3 regions of the Bartonella sp. W8151 genome follow, and region 3 is predicted to be linked to each of the others. Evidence: predicted binding sites of a transcription regulator. Region 3 holds the regulator's gene; each other region holds the start of a gene.
The links. The regulator LexA, encoded in region 3, represses DNA repair genes until DNA is damaged. The targets are predictions, from matches to a motif close to TGTTCNNNNTGTGTTCNG.
Positions count from the first base shown of each region.

Region 1 (4,253 bases), on a different contig from region 3:
CCGATGCCGGCATAGTGAAGGCGCGCCGCCTCGCCAACCAACTCTTCGGGATGGGAAGCTCCTTTTAAAAACGAAAAATTGCTTCTTACAGACAATGCAAACATGCTGACGCCTTATTTTGTCTGGTCGTTTCTTGGCCAAAAGATTTTTTTGCCCGACGAAAAGACATCTTCTTCACAAAACCGAACTTTCTGGTAGAGAACAAAAACCAACGCATAATGCGTAAACTTGCCTTAAAAATTTCTGGAAGCTGAAAGATTTCAGGCGAATAAACCATGTAAAAACCATTTTGTTTGCGGATATTCTCCATAACGGAATAGCCAGAAACGTTCGCCATTTTCATCTTCCACGCGATAATAATCACGATCGGGGCTCGAATGTTTCCACCATTCGGCGCTGATGCGTTCAGGCCCTTCGGCAAGGCGAATTTTATGGATAACCCGTCGCCAGCGAAAAGAAGCTGGCGGATCATCCGGCAAAGCGGCAATGACATCAATAGGCTGTGGCGGGCAAAAAAGCCTGATAGGGCGTTCTGGAGGATTGGGGCGAAGAGGAGAAAATCCTTGTGCCTTCAGTTGCGCATCCAAAACTTTCAAAGCTTCGGTATGCGGTTTATGACGCTGTGCTATCCCCCAAAACGCTGCATATTCGGGAATATGACTTTCTCTTGTACCAGCCACCAGAACATGATCTGCCCCCAAACGGGTTGAAAGCCGATCAACCAGTTGCCCGATTTCTGCCGGTTCCAGATCGTCATTGACAAGTCCGGTCTGAACGGTGCGAAGGGGAGCGGAACGACTTACCGAAAGAGCCAATGTGTCATAACCGTATCCCGCATCAAGCGGCGTTTTCAAGCTTTTCAACCGTTCCTCAAGAAGCGACAGAAATTGTTTAGGGTCGCTCAAAGGGCGACCGGTCTCGATGCCTATCCGGTCAATATGCCCATCAACCCGATAAAGAATGATGTTTACCATCAGACATCCAAGACCGAGTTTCGTCAGACGCTTGAAAAATTCTTTTGCCAGAACAAAAAACTGTTTTTCAACCATTGTTACATCAATCAATGGCTCTTCCAATCGTAATGACAAATAAAGGGACGGGGGTGGATTTATGAATGAAAGCGGTTCCTGTCTTTTTCCATAAAGCGCATCAAGGCGGGCAGGCAAAACCTCGCCAAAGCGCGCAGCCAGTGCTTTTGGTGAAACCGCCTGAATATCTTTCAGACAATGAAAGCCGGCACGGCGAAGTGCCAGTTGGACATCCGGCTTTGCTTCAAGTGCCGGTAATTTCAGCCGATCCAGTGTTAAAACAAAATCTTCTTTTGTGACAAAACGGTTGACGCCAAAACGGGCAAAAGCCCGTGCGGCTGCGGGTGTTATTGTCAGTGCCGAGAGTGTCTCAAGCCCAAGCCCCTTATAATAAGCGGTCACTTTTTCGAGCATTTTTTGTGGCCCCCCGAAAAGATGATCGCAGCCTGTTACATCAAGTATCAGACCAAAGGGAAGGCTATAGGCAACAAGCGGGGTAAACCGTCCGGCATTACGGGCGAGATATTGAAGATAGTCCTTGTCGGCTTCTTCTGCTTCATTAATCGTTTCTATTCGTTCACAAAGGCTGCGTGCATGAACCAGAGAAAGCCCCGGATAAAGGCCGGCATGTGTAGCCGCCTCATTAATATGAACGAGCCTAAGTCCGTGTACAGAACGGCCGACCACAGCAAAAGGTTTTGTGAAATCCGGCGTTTTTTCAGGCGGCAAAACCGTCTTCAGACGGTCTATCGGCAGGCGAAGAAAAGCGAGTGCCAGATAGAGCCGGTCGTGTATGCCGTATTTCTTGGGGTTTTGTAAAAATCTGGTCATGGATGTTCCATTGCATCAGCCAATGTCCGGTATATCCGGTTCTATTTCGCAAAAGTGTGACATCATAATTTGTTAATCCCGGTGCTTTTGCACCCGAACTTTCAGAAGGTGCTGCTTTGATTTGCCAACGTGTGGCAGCGTTGCTGTTTTTCAAAGCTTCTTTGCCAAGCACCAGAACAACCGGCGAATGTGCTTTTTCTGCTGCCAGATGCAAACGTCGGGTGGCTGTAAAATCAAGTGCCCGACAGGCCCCCGAAAGGCTCAACAACAAACCGCCGACACGAGACGTTGCCAATGCATCATCAGCCGCTTTCAAAACATCTTCAGCCTTTGGACAACGCACCAGAATAAATCGCGCCGGATCAAGCCCGAAAGCAGAAATACCGACAGGATAAGGAATGCCATATTCTATTTCTGTGCTTTCTTCTTCCAGCCAGATAAAAGGGCAGTTTGCCTTTTCATTGCGTTTGAGAAGGCCGAGAGAAAAACCGGTTGCACTATTCATGGCAGCAGGCCCGGAAATAACTTCATGCAAAGCATAAGAAGGAAATGGACCAGCCTCGAAATCGGCAATTTCATGCCCGAGATAAAAATAGCCTTCAGGAAGAGCGTGTTTTCCCTTGCCCTTTCTATTGTCATCCATAGAAAAAGCGACAGGTTTTCCTTCCATGCGGGCAACAAGGCGACGTAACTGGGTTATATCCGGCATAAAAGACTCGCAACAATGTTCTTGTTTTGTTCTATTATGGAATCGAACATAAATCAGAGTCAAGTGGGAGATTTTGCAAAAGAAACTGCCCGCTTCAATTTTGGAATATCCTTTGAAAAGTCTATTTCGAGATGCCTCATGCAAAGGATTCCTGAAACCGGAAACTTGTAAAATTATACGCACTTCCTACTTCTATCATTGTTAATGAAGCGTGCTTTAAGAACATTTTTCCTGATGGGATTTTAAGATGGATAAAACGACAATCGACAAAATTTTGAAGCCCGAATCAGAAAAGACACAAAAGAGTCGTGCGGCAAAAGTACGTGCGGCTTTCTGGAAAACAGTTCGCAAAGCAGCTGGCCACATTCCTTTTATGGAAGATATCGTTGCCAGTTATTATTGCGCATTCGACCCTAAAACACCAACACGTGTACGCGGCATTCTTCTTGCAGCACTCGCTTATTTCGTGATGCCTTTCGATCTCATTCCCGATATGTTGGCCGTTATCGGCTTCTCGGATGATATCGCTGTTTTAACAATCGCGATTTCGGCAGTGCGTTCCCACATCACCGACGCGCATTATCAGGCAGCCCGCAAAGCATTGGAAAAAACCCCGATTGAAACACCCGAAAAATAGTTTTTTTGGGCGAAATTGTAATTTTTGAACAAAACTTCACCTTTTGGTAACCATAAACTAGTCAAAATTGCATGTAACAACTTTCGGTATATTGTGAGAATGATATGCCGGTTTTTAAAAAATCGCCGGTTTGAAGCCACATGGCTTTGCCAATCGAAAATAAAAAGTGAGCTGAGTATACGATGTTTGGAAAAACTTTTGTTGCTGCGTCTGTCATGATTATGGCTGTTGCCGGAACTGCTTCGGCACAAACTCCGACACGCATCAACCAATTTGATGCATGGGGCGCCTATTCCTATAAATCCGGAAACAACACAGTATGTTACGTGCTTTCCGCGCCAATCACTGCGGAACCCAAATCGGTCAACCATGGCGACAACTATTTCCTCGTCAGCAAACGCGCAGGCAATCCTGTTACTTATGAGCCGCAATTCATGGCAGGCTATGCCCTGAAGGACAAAGTCACGGTTTCCGTCGACGGCAAGAATTTTGAATTTTTCACCAAGGATTCATCTGCCTGGGCGGCTTCACCGGCCACAGAAAGCCAGCTCGTTGCAGCCATGAAAAACGGTTCCAACCTTTCTGTCAAAGCTGTTTCCCAGCGTGGAACAAATACAAGTTACACCTATTCCCTGAAGGGAATTACCGCAGCTCTCAACGCTGCACAGAAATGCAAATAACATAAATTTTATAGTTTTCACCAGTTTCAGGCACTGCATCATGATATTGTCATGGCGCAGTGCTTGTTTTATGGCGCATAAGTGTGGTGACGTTGGCTTGCTTTTATGCTAAATCCGCCAAGACAGAACTTTATTCAGAGCTTTGGAAACTATGAGCGTATCCTACGATCTTAGACCTATTGGCGCGACTTCGCTTTTGCGCCCTGCCAGAATGGATGAAACAAAAGCATCCCTTATTGGCTTGTCGCGCGCTGAAATGGCAAGCGCGTTACAGGAGATAGGCGTACCGGAACGTCAGACACGCATGCGCGTGAGCCAGCTTTGGCATTGGCTATATGTACGCGGTGTTTCCAATTTTGATGACATGT
Region 1 covers NZ_JACFSO010000001.1:404,547-408,799, reverse strand. The annotation lists gene H3V14_RS01915 (error-prone DNA polymerase) at 1-104, opposite strand, end outside; gene H3V14_RS01910 (DNA polymerase Y family protein) at 261-1,859, opposite strand; gene H3V14_RS01905 (ImuA family protein) at 1,747-2,568, opposite strand; gene H3V14_RS01900 (YkvA family protein) at 2,816-3,205, shown strand; gene H3V14_RS01895 (invasion associated locus B family protein) at 3,388-3,885, shown strand; gene rlmN (23S rRNA (adenine(2503)-C(2))-methyltransferase RlmN) at 4,037-4,253, shown strand, end outside.
Region 1: a site for LexA is predicted at 2,585-2,602, ahead of H3V14_RS01905 (ImuA family protein). Genes of this name have one in related genera too.

Region 2 (4,253 bases), 220 kb from region 3:
ACGACTGTCGCACGGCTTCTTGCAGGCGAAACGAAATTGGCTTTCGAACAGGTTTCAGCAATCTTTTCCGGTGTGGCAGAGTTAAAGAAAGTATTCGAAAGTGCGCGGGCGAGACGCATGTCGGGTAGGCAAACTTTGCTTTTTGTCGATGAAATTCATAGGTTCAATCGAGCCCAACAAGATAGTTTTTTGCCTGTTATGGAAGATGGCACCGTTATTCTTGTAGGGGCTACGACCGAAAACCCTTCATTTGAACTTAATGCGGCGTTACTTTCCCGTGCACGTGTTTTAACATTTTATCCGCTCGACGAAAAAAGTTTGGCAACAATTATAGCAAGAGCTGAAAAGATCGAAGGTAAGGCTCTTCCTGTTGATGATGGCGCACGAGAAATGCTGGTGCGTATGGCTGATGGAGATGGCCGTGCAGTGCTGACAATGGCCGAAGAATTATGGCGGGCAGCAAGACCGGATGAAGTTTTCGACGATAAAACACTCCAAAAGATCGTACAGAAAAGGGCTGCAATTTATGACAAAGGGCGGGATGGTCATTACAATCTGATTTCGGCGCTTCATAAATCAGTTCGTGGGTCCGATCCCGATGCTGCACTTTATTATCTTTCTCGTATGTTGGATGCCGGCGAAGACCCGCATTATATTGGTAGACGCCTTGTGCGTATGGCTGTTGAAGATATTGGTCTTGCTGATCCGCAAGCTCTTTTGATCGCAAATGCAGCCAAAGATGCTTATGATTATCTCGGGTCGCCGGAAGGGGAACTTGCTTTTGCCGATGCGTGTATTTATCTCGCAACCGCTCCGAAATCCAATGCCGGTTACGTGGCATTTAATAAAGCGATGCGTTCTGCGCGTGAAAACGGTTCCTTAATGCCGCCAAAATCTATCCTTAATGCTCCAACAAAACTTATGAAGCAGGAAGGTTATAGCGAAGGCTATCATTATGATCATGACGAACCGGATGCCTTTTCGGGGCAGGAGTATTTTCCCGAAAAAATAGGCCACCAGCACTACTATGATCCGCCGGAACGCGGCTTTGAACGTGAAATAAGAAAACGCCTTGAATGGTGGGAAAAATTACGTAAAGAGCGCAGAGAAGAAAAATAAACTCGGTATTTCGCTATAAAAATTGTATTCATGTAGTGAAATCCGGAAAACCACCTCTATAATCTCCAACAGGAGATTAAAGTGAATCCACTCTAATGGAGATTACAAACAATGTTGAAAAAGTTGGGCATCCTTTTTCTATCAGCAAGTTTTTTAACCGCATGTGAAACCACAAATCCCTATACCGGCGAAAGTCAGGTATCGAAAACGGCAACGGGCGCAACGATCGGTGCCGTAGCAGGTGCCCTTGGTGGTCTGATGGTTGGCGGTTCAAGTCATGCGCAAAGAAATGCTGTGTTGATCGGCGCCGGCGTTGGCGCACTTGGTGGCGGCCTTATCGGCAATTATATGGACCGTCAGGAAGCCGAACTTCGCCAACAGCTCCAAGGGACGGGCGTATCCGTTACACGATATGGCGATCAGATCCGGCTCAATATGCCCGGCAATATTACGTTCAACACCGATCAGGATTCAGTCAAAGGACAATTCTACCCCGTTCTGAACTCGGTTGCTGTTGTACTGAAAAAATATAACAAATCCTTGGTCGATGTCTTCGGTTTCACCGATTCTACCGGAAGTCTTGAACATAATCAGGATCTGTCACAAAGGCGTGCGCTTTCGGTTGCCAATTACCTTAACAGCCAAGGCATTGATGGACGCAGACTTGCGGTTCAAGGCTATGGCCCTTCTAATCCGATTGCCTCCAACGACACTGTGGAAGGCCGTTCTCAGAACCGTCGTGTAGAAATCCAGATTGCACCGTTGCGTCAGGACGGCTATTGATTTTCTGTGAATTAAAAATTTGTTTTTCTAAAAACCGCCGATCAGATCGGCGGTTTTATTTTATTGAGTTTTTCCATGAGTGAAAAGAACATTAATAGAACAAAATGACATAATAGAACAAAATCAACGTGTTATATGCCTTGTCAAAAAAGAACAAATAGTGTACAAATGAACCATCAAATAAATGAACGCTCTGGCTTCATATGTTAGAAAAGGTTAGTGTAAGATGTCACAAAATACATTGCGACTCGTTGAGGATAAAACAGTGGATAAATCAAAAGCTCTGGATGCCGCACTATCCCAGATTGAACGTTCGTTTGGCAAAGGCTCTATCATGCGCCTTGGCGATAACAAACATATTGTCGAAATCGAAACAATTCCGACAGGTTCGTTATCGTTGGATATTGCGCTTGGAGTAGGGGGACTTCCAAAAGGTCGTATCGTAGAAATTTATGGGCCTGAAAGTTCCGGTAAAACAACTTTGGCTCTTCATACAATTGCCGAAGCACAAAAACGCGGCGGCATTTGCGCTTTTATTGATGCCGAACATGCACTTGATCCGGTTTATGCCCGTAAACTTGGTGTCGATATTGAAAACCTTCTCATTTCGCAGCCGGATACAGGCGAACAAGCTCTGGAAATTACGGATACATTGGTGCGCTCCGGTGCGGTCGATGTTCTTGTCGTCGATTCTGTGGCTGCACTTACGCCACGCGCTGAAATCGAAGGCGAGATGGGAGATTCGCTTCCCGGCTTACAAGCCCGTTTGATGAGTCAGGCATTACGCAAATTGACCGCGTCCATTTCACGTTCGAATTGCATGGTTATTTTTATCAACCAGATTCGTATGAAGATCGGTGTTATGTTCGGCTCGCCCGAAACGACAACGGGTGGTAATGCATTAAAATTCTATTCGTCTGTCCGTTTGGACATCCGTCGTATCGGTTCTATCAAAGACCGTGATGAGGTTGTTGGTAACCAGACACGCGTCAAGGTCGTCAAAAACAAGCTTGCTCCTCCATTCAAGCAAGTTGAATTCGACATTATGTATGGCGAAGGTATCTCGAAGCTCGGTGAACTTATTGATCTTGGTGTAAAGGTCGGTATTGTCGAGAAGTCCGGTGCGTGGTTCTCGTATAATTCCCAACGTTTGGGGCAGGGGCGTGAAAATGCCAAACAGTTTCTTCGCGATAACAAGGAAGTGGCTGACGAAATCGAGGCAGCTTTACGTCAAAACGCCGGTCTGATTGCAACAGAACTTCTCGAAAACGGTGGTCCGGAAGCTGATGATGAAAGCGCAGCAGGCTGATCCTGCTTTATTGAAACCGGCACAGATAGTTAGAGTGGTTTCGGGATCGAAAATTTGTCCATACTAATGTGAAAACGTTAAAGAATTTATCGGTTCTGTATCTGGTTTATAATTGAATGAAGGGCGTTAGCAGAAAGGCTGGCGCCCTTTTTTGATTGTTCCGTTAGCGTTTATGGATAATGCGGTTGGCAGTTAATCTAAATGTTGTTCGATAGAAGTTGAATTGTAAAGGCTAGCTAATAAAGCCGTCAGGAAAAACCCACTGGGAAAAAACGGCAGGAATAAAACCCTCAGGAAAATGCCAGCAGGATATGTGTCTATGTCGGAATGAAACGGCATTGTTCTGTCGAAATGATATTCGCTTTGCAGTGGTTGTGCGTGACTACACAGTTTTTAATGATGATTCTTCTGGCGTCATTCCAAAAGCGTTCCTAGAATTTCCTAAAATGCCCTGAAATTCTATGTATAGCGCGTGGTACTTTTACGTAAATGAAGTGTTCGGAGTTCTGTCCTTATCGGTGCGAGGTGCTATCGTTTTAATAGCGGTTTGATCAGGCACTTCAGGAAATCAGACTGAACGGATAAAAGTTCGGTCTAGTGAACTCTTTTATTCGCTATTGCAAAAAATTGTCGTGGTCTTGGTATCTCATGGAATTATCGCGGAATAATGAGCCGTGTTCCAATTTTATGAATTGTCGTGCTTCGAGTTGGTATTCGACCGATTGCTGACGGCAATTTTGAAATTCGCAGATGAGAGTTTATCGGATGCGGTTTACTGTTGATTTCAGGATTAAATAATTAAGAGGGACAAGATCCGATTTGCTGCTGGTAAATTGAAGAAAAACCGTTTTAACACCAAAAAATATTGCGGTAAGTCAAAGAAATCTTTCTGACGCAATTGATCGAAAATGTCCGAGGTAACACATTCCGATAGGGATTTATGCGATAGAGTGGTGGCAATAGGAAAAACCGACAATGGGATAGCCATTGAATTTAAGCGGGTAAAACGTGTTAGTAGGAGGTGGTTGCTTTCGTCACCGCC
Region 2 covers NZ_JACFSO010000004.1:470,674-474,926, reverse strand. The annotation lists gene H3V14_RS09980 (replication-associated recombination protein A) at 1-1,119, shown strand, start outside; gene H3V14_RS09975 (OmpA family protein) at 1,231-1,902, shown strand; gene recA (recombinase RecA) at 2,129-3,211, shown strand.
Region 2: a site for LexA is predicted at 1,987-2,004, ahead of recA (recombinase RecA). Genes of this name have one in related genera too.

Region 3 (4,253 bases):
GCATTGGATTACAGTGGGCGCGACACGTTTATCAAATACACCAATCCGCAGTTTCTGGATTCGGATATGGATAACGATCCAAGAAATGTTAATGGTCGCGTAAAACTGCTATGGCAACCTTCTGAATTACCGGGTTTTGAAGGAAAACTTACCTAAACTTGCAACTGCTTACCAGCTTCCATTTATTCAAGCGCATTGGCTGGCATTCACTATTTCCTACCATACGCTATCTATTGCCGACAGCGTTTTACCTGATAACAAAGATGAAGACGACTTGACCCGTTATCGTTCAAGCTTGGGAATCCCGAACATCGACGATGAATATGCAGTCGGATTACATGCACTCATTATTGGCAGTCTTTCCATTCTCGACCGGATATCCGAAAAGAGCAGGTGACAGAGTTAAGATTGCGCTATCAGTTTTTGCAACTTGCCAAAGCAGATTAAGCCAAATTCATGTTTATTAAAGCTGCGGCAGATTGAGGTTGTGTGCCAAAAATAACGTATTCTAGTTCTGATTTTCAATTAATCATCAGACTTAAGGATAAGTTGAAAAATCGGTGCTTATGGCAGATACACAACAACCAGGCGGCGTTTCCCTACGACGCTTGCCATCAATATGTTTAACGAATCCGTTTTTGATAATTTTCAGGATGTGTTGCGGCTCTTAGAAAATTGTATTTTTCGTTAGGTACATTTGTGGCGAGTGGGTAAGCAGCACCTGTTGTTTATAACTCTGGCATGTCGATATCCATATAAGGAAGCGTATCATCGTTAATTGCATAAGATATATTATGGAACTTTTTATTATTATGGCGAGGTTGAGCAGGCGATTTATGCTCTCACACCAAAATCGCAGTATATTGGCCAATGCCGCAATGTTGTGTATTGGTTTTCAATCAAACTGAAAAGCTCGCACTTTTGATAATCTCATTTTTAAAATCTGGCCTAACCTGCGACCTGATTCAGCAATAGCTTTATTGCGCAATGAAAATTGATTTTGCGTCGCAGTTTTCTAAAGTCGCCTACAATAATAGTTCGGACTCGGCCTATATAACGTCGCTTCCGGTTGAAATTGAACCTGAATTGAATTGTTCATTGCATCTTCTGGTGGGCTTTGCGCAGAAAATCGAACAAAAGACAAACAGTCTTACCAATAAACGATAGTTTCTAGCGTTCTCAAAAAACCAAGGATTAAGGTTCGAAGAACGGTTTCAAGTTATATTCGTCTGTCAATTTTATTTGGATGGTGATTTACTGAACATAAGTATTCCGACGTTGAAGAAATTATGTTGATGTTTCATTTTTGTTTCAAAACTCTAATACAAAAAGCTCCTGTCTCGACGAAAAACTCCAAGCTCCAAAAAACAATTTAGCTTGTGGAACAATAACGGAACATATAGTGTACGTTCTGGTTTTGTTTTCATGTTGATTCGTATCACGGGAGAATTTTATGCTAACCCGCAAGCAGTATGAATTGCTTCTTTTCATTCACAACCGGCTTAAAGAAACCGGTATTCCGCCTTCTTACGACGAGATGAAAGAAGCACTCGATCTTGCGTCAAAGTCCGGCATCCACAGGCTGATAACGGCTCTGGAAGAACGTGGCTTTATTCGTCGGCTTCCTAATCGTGCGCGGGCATTAGAAGTGCTGAAGCTTCCAGAAACAATGAATCCTTCTGCGAACACGGTGCGGAAATTTTCTCCTAATGTTATTGAAGGTTCCAAGAGCAGACCGATAAAAAATGTCATTCCCGTTGACTTGTCTAGTGGTGAAGCCGGTCAGGCTGCAAATGTAAATGTTCCGGTTATGGGCAGGATTGCAGCAGGCGTTCCTATTTCAGCGATTCAGAACCAGACAACTATGTTGTCCCTACCCTCGGATATGGTCGGAAGTGGTGAACATTACGCACTTGAGGTCAAAGGCGATTCAATGATTAATGCCGGCATTTTTGACGGCGATACCGTCATCATCAAACGCGGTGATACAGCAAATCCCGGCGAAATTATCGTTGCACTTGTTGATGACGAGGAAGCAACGTTGAAACGTTATCGGCGCAAAGGCGCTTCTATTGCTCTCGAAGCCGCCAATCCGGCCTATGAAACAAGAATATTCGGCCCAAATCGGATAAAAATACAAGGAAAATTGGTCGGCTTGATCCGCCGCTATTAAATTTAGCTGGCGACTGTTTTTCCTGATTTAGGTGCATCTAGTGAACAGAGTTCCCGGAACTGCATCGGGATGCTCATGGCAATCTTTCGTTTCTAAAGCCAACTTGTTTTTCATTTATCCGGAATAAAACATAGATGTTTCAGGACTTTTATTATTAGATGATGAGAATAAAAGTGACATCAAAAATAATAATGATCGCGCCACTACAATGGTATGATTTTTTGCAAAACAGCCTTGTATTTTCATTAAAATAGATTAGGTCAACAGCCGAACGTTTTTTAAAAAATTGCATATCTGCAGGAAATAATATGTCAGCCCCTCGTGTTAGTTTCGTATCTTTAGGTTGCCCCAAGGCGCTCGTTGATTCTGAACGCATCATTACAAAATTACGTTCGGAAGGTTATGAAATCGCACCCAAGCACGATGGTGCCGATCTTGTTATCGTGAATACATGCGCTTTTATTGATTCCGCACGGGATGAATCGCTTGCCAATATCGGCGACGCGTTAAAGAAAAACGGCAAAGTCATTGTAACTGGTTGTCTTGGTGCAGAACCCGAAGTCGTAACAAAAACCTACCCCAACGTTTTGGCTGTAACGGGGCCACAGGCTTATGAAAACGTTATGGATGCTGTCCATAAAGTAGCGCCGCCGGTTCATGATCCCTTTGTTGATCTTGTTCCGCCACAAGGTATACGTTTGACGCCGCGGCATTATGCTTATTTGAAGATTTCAGAAGGCTGTTCAAACCACTGCAGTTTTTGCATCATCCCGCAATTGCGGGGAAATCTGGTCTCGCGTCCGGCTTCCGATGTCTTACGAGAAGCCGAAAGGTTGGTGAAAGCAGGGGTCAAAGAGCTTTTAGTAATATCTCAGGATACCAGTGCTTACGGGCTTGATCTCAAATATAGTGAAAGTCAATGGAAAGACCATTCGGTGCGTGCCCGCTTTTATGATCTGGCAAAAGAATTGGGCGATATGGGCGTATGGGTGCGCATGCATTACGTATATCCCTACCCTCATGTAGATGACGTAATCGAGCTGATGGCTGAAGGAAAAATTCTGCCCTATCTGGATATTCCATTTCAACATGCGTCTCCAACGGTACTCCGCAATATGAAGCGTCCGGCACATTTGGAGAAGATCAATCAACGCATTGAAAAATGGCGTTCTATCTGTCCGGATATCGCTTTGCGATCAACATTCATTGTTGGATTTCCGGGTGAAACGGAAGACGATTTCCAAATGCTTCTTGATTGGATGAGCGAAGTCAAAATAGACCGGGCAGGATGTTTCAAATATGAACCCGTTAAAGGTGCGACCGCAAATGATATGGGGTTGGAAGTGGTTCCCGATGACGTTAAAGAAAGTCGTTGGAACCGTTTTATGGCGCATCAAAAATCCATTTCCTCCAGACTTTTAAAGAAAAAAGTCGGTAAACGTCTGCAGGTGCTTGTCGATCAAGCCAATGGTCATACCGGCATTGGACGCACAAGATACGATGCACCGGAGGTTGATGGCGTTGTGCATTTGTCCTCACGCAGACCAATTCGGGTTGGTGAGCTCGTTACTGTGAAGATTGAGCAATCTGATGATTACGACCTTTATGGCATAATCGTCTAAAGTATTAGTTGCAGTTTTACTATTGTACCCTTGAAGGTTTAGCTTCTGCGCTATAGTTGTAATACTATGAGTTTTTTTGTTTCATGGTATTATTACAAATGCGCGAAATATGACAAACAGTAACGACGATGAACCGCAATTTTTTCTGACTGCTCCGGCTCCCTGCCCTTATCTTGCCGAGCGTTGGGAAAGAAAAGTGTTTACCTATCTTACTGGTCAATCTGCAAACAGCAAGAATAGTGTTTTGACACAATTAGGTTTTCGACGGTCCCAAAACATAGGTTATCGTCCTGTTTGCGACGGCTGTAACGCGTGTATATCGGTCCGCATTGTTGTTGACGATTTTACCCCCGACCGCACGATGAAGCGTATCATCAAGAAAAATTCCGGCCTCTCTTGCGAAGTTTGTCCACCAAGAGTGACAAATGAACAATACGCACTTTTTAAACGATATCTGG
Region 3 covers NZ_JACFSO010000004.1:246,733-250,985, forward strand. The annotation lists gene H3V14_RS09030 (TonB-dependent receptor) at 1-156, shown strand, start outside; gene H3V14_RS09035 (hypothetical protein) at 137-397, shown strand; gene lexA (transcriptional repressor LexA) at 1,454-2,173, shown strand; gene rimO (30S ribosomal protein S12 methylthiotransferase RimO) at 2,482-3,795, shown strand; gene H3V14_RS09050 (arginyltransferase) at 3,905-4,253, shown strand, end outside.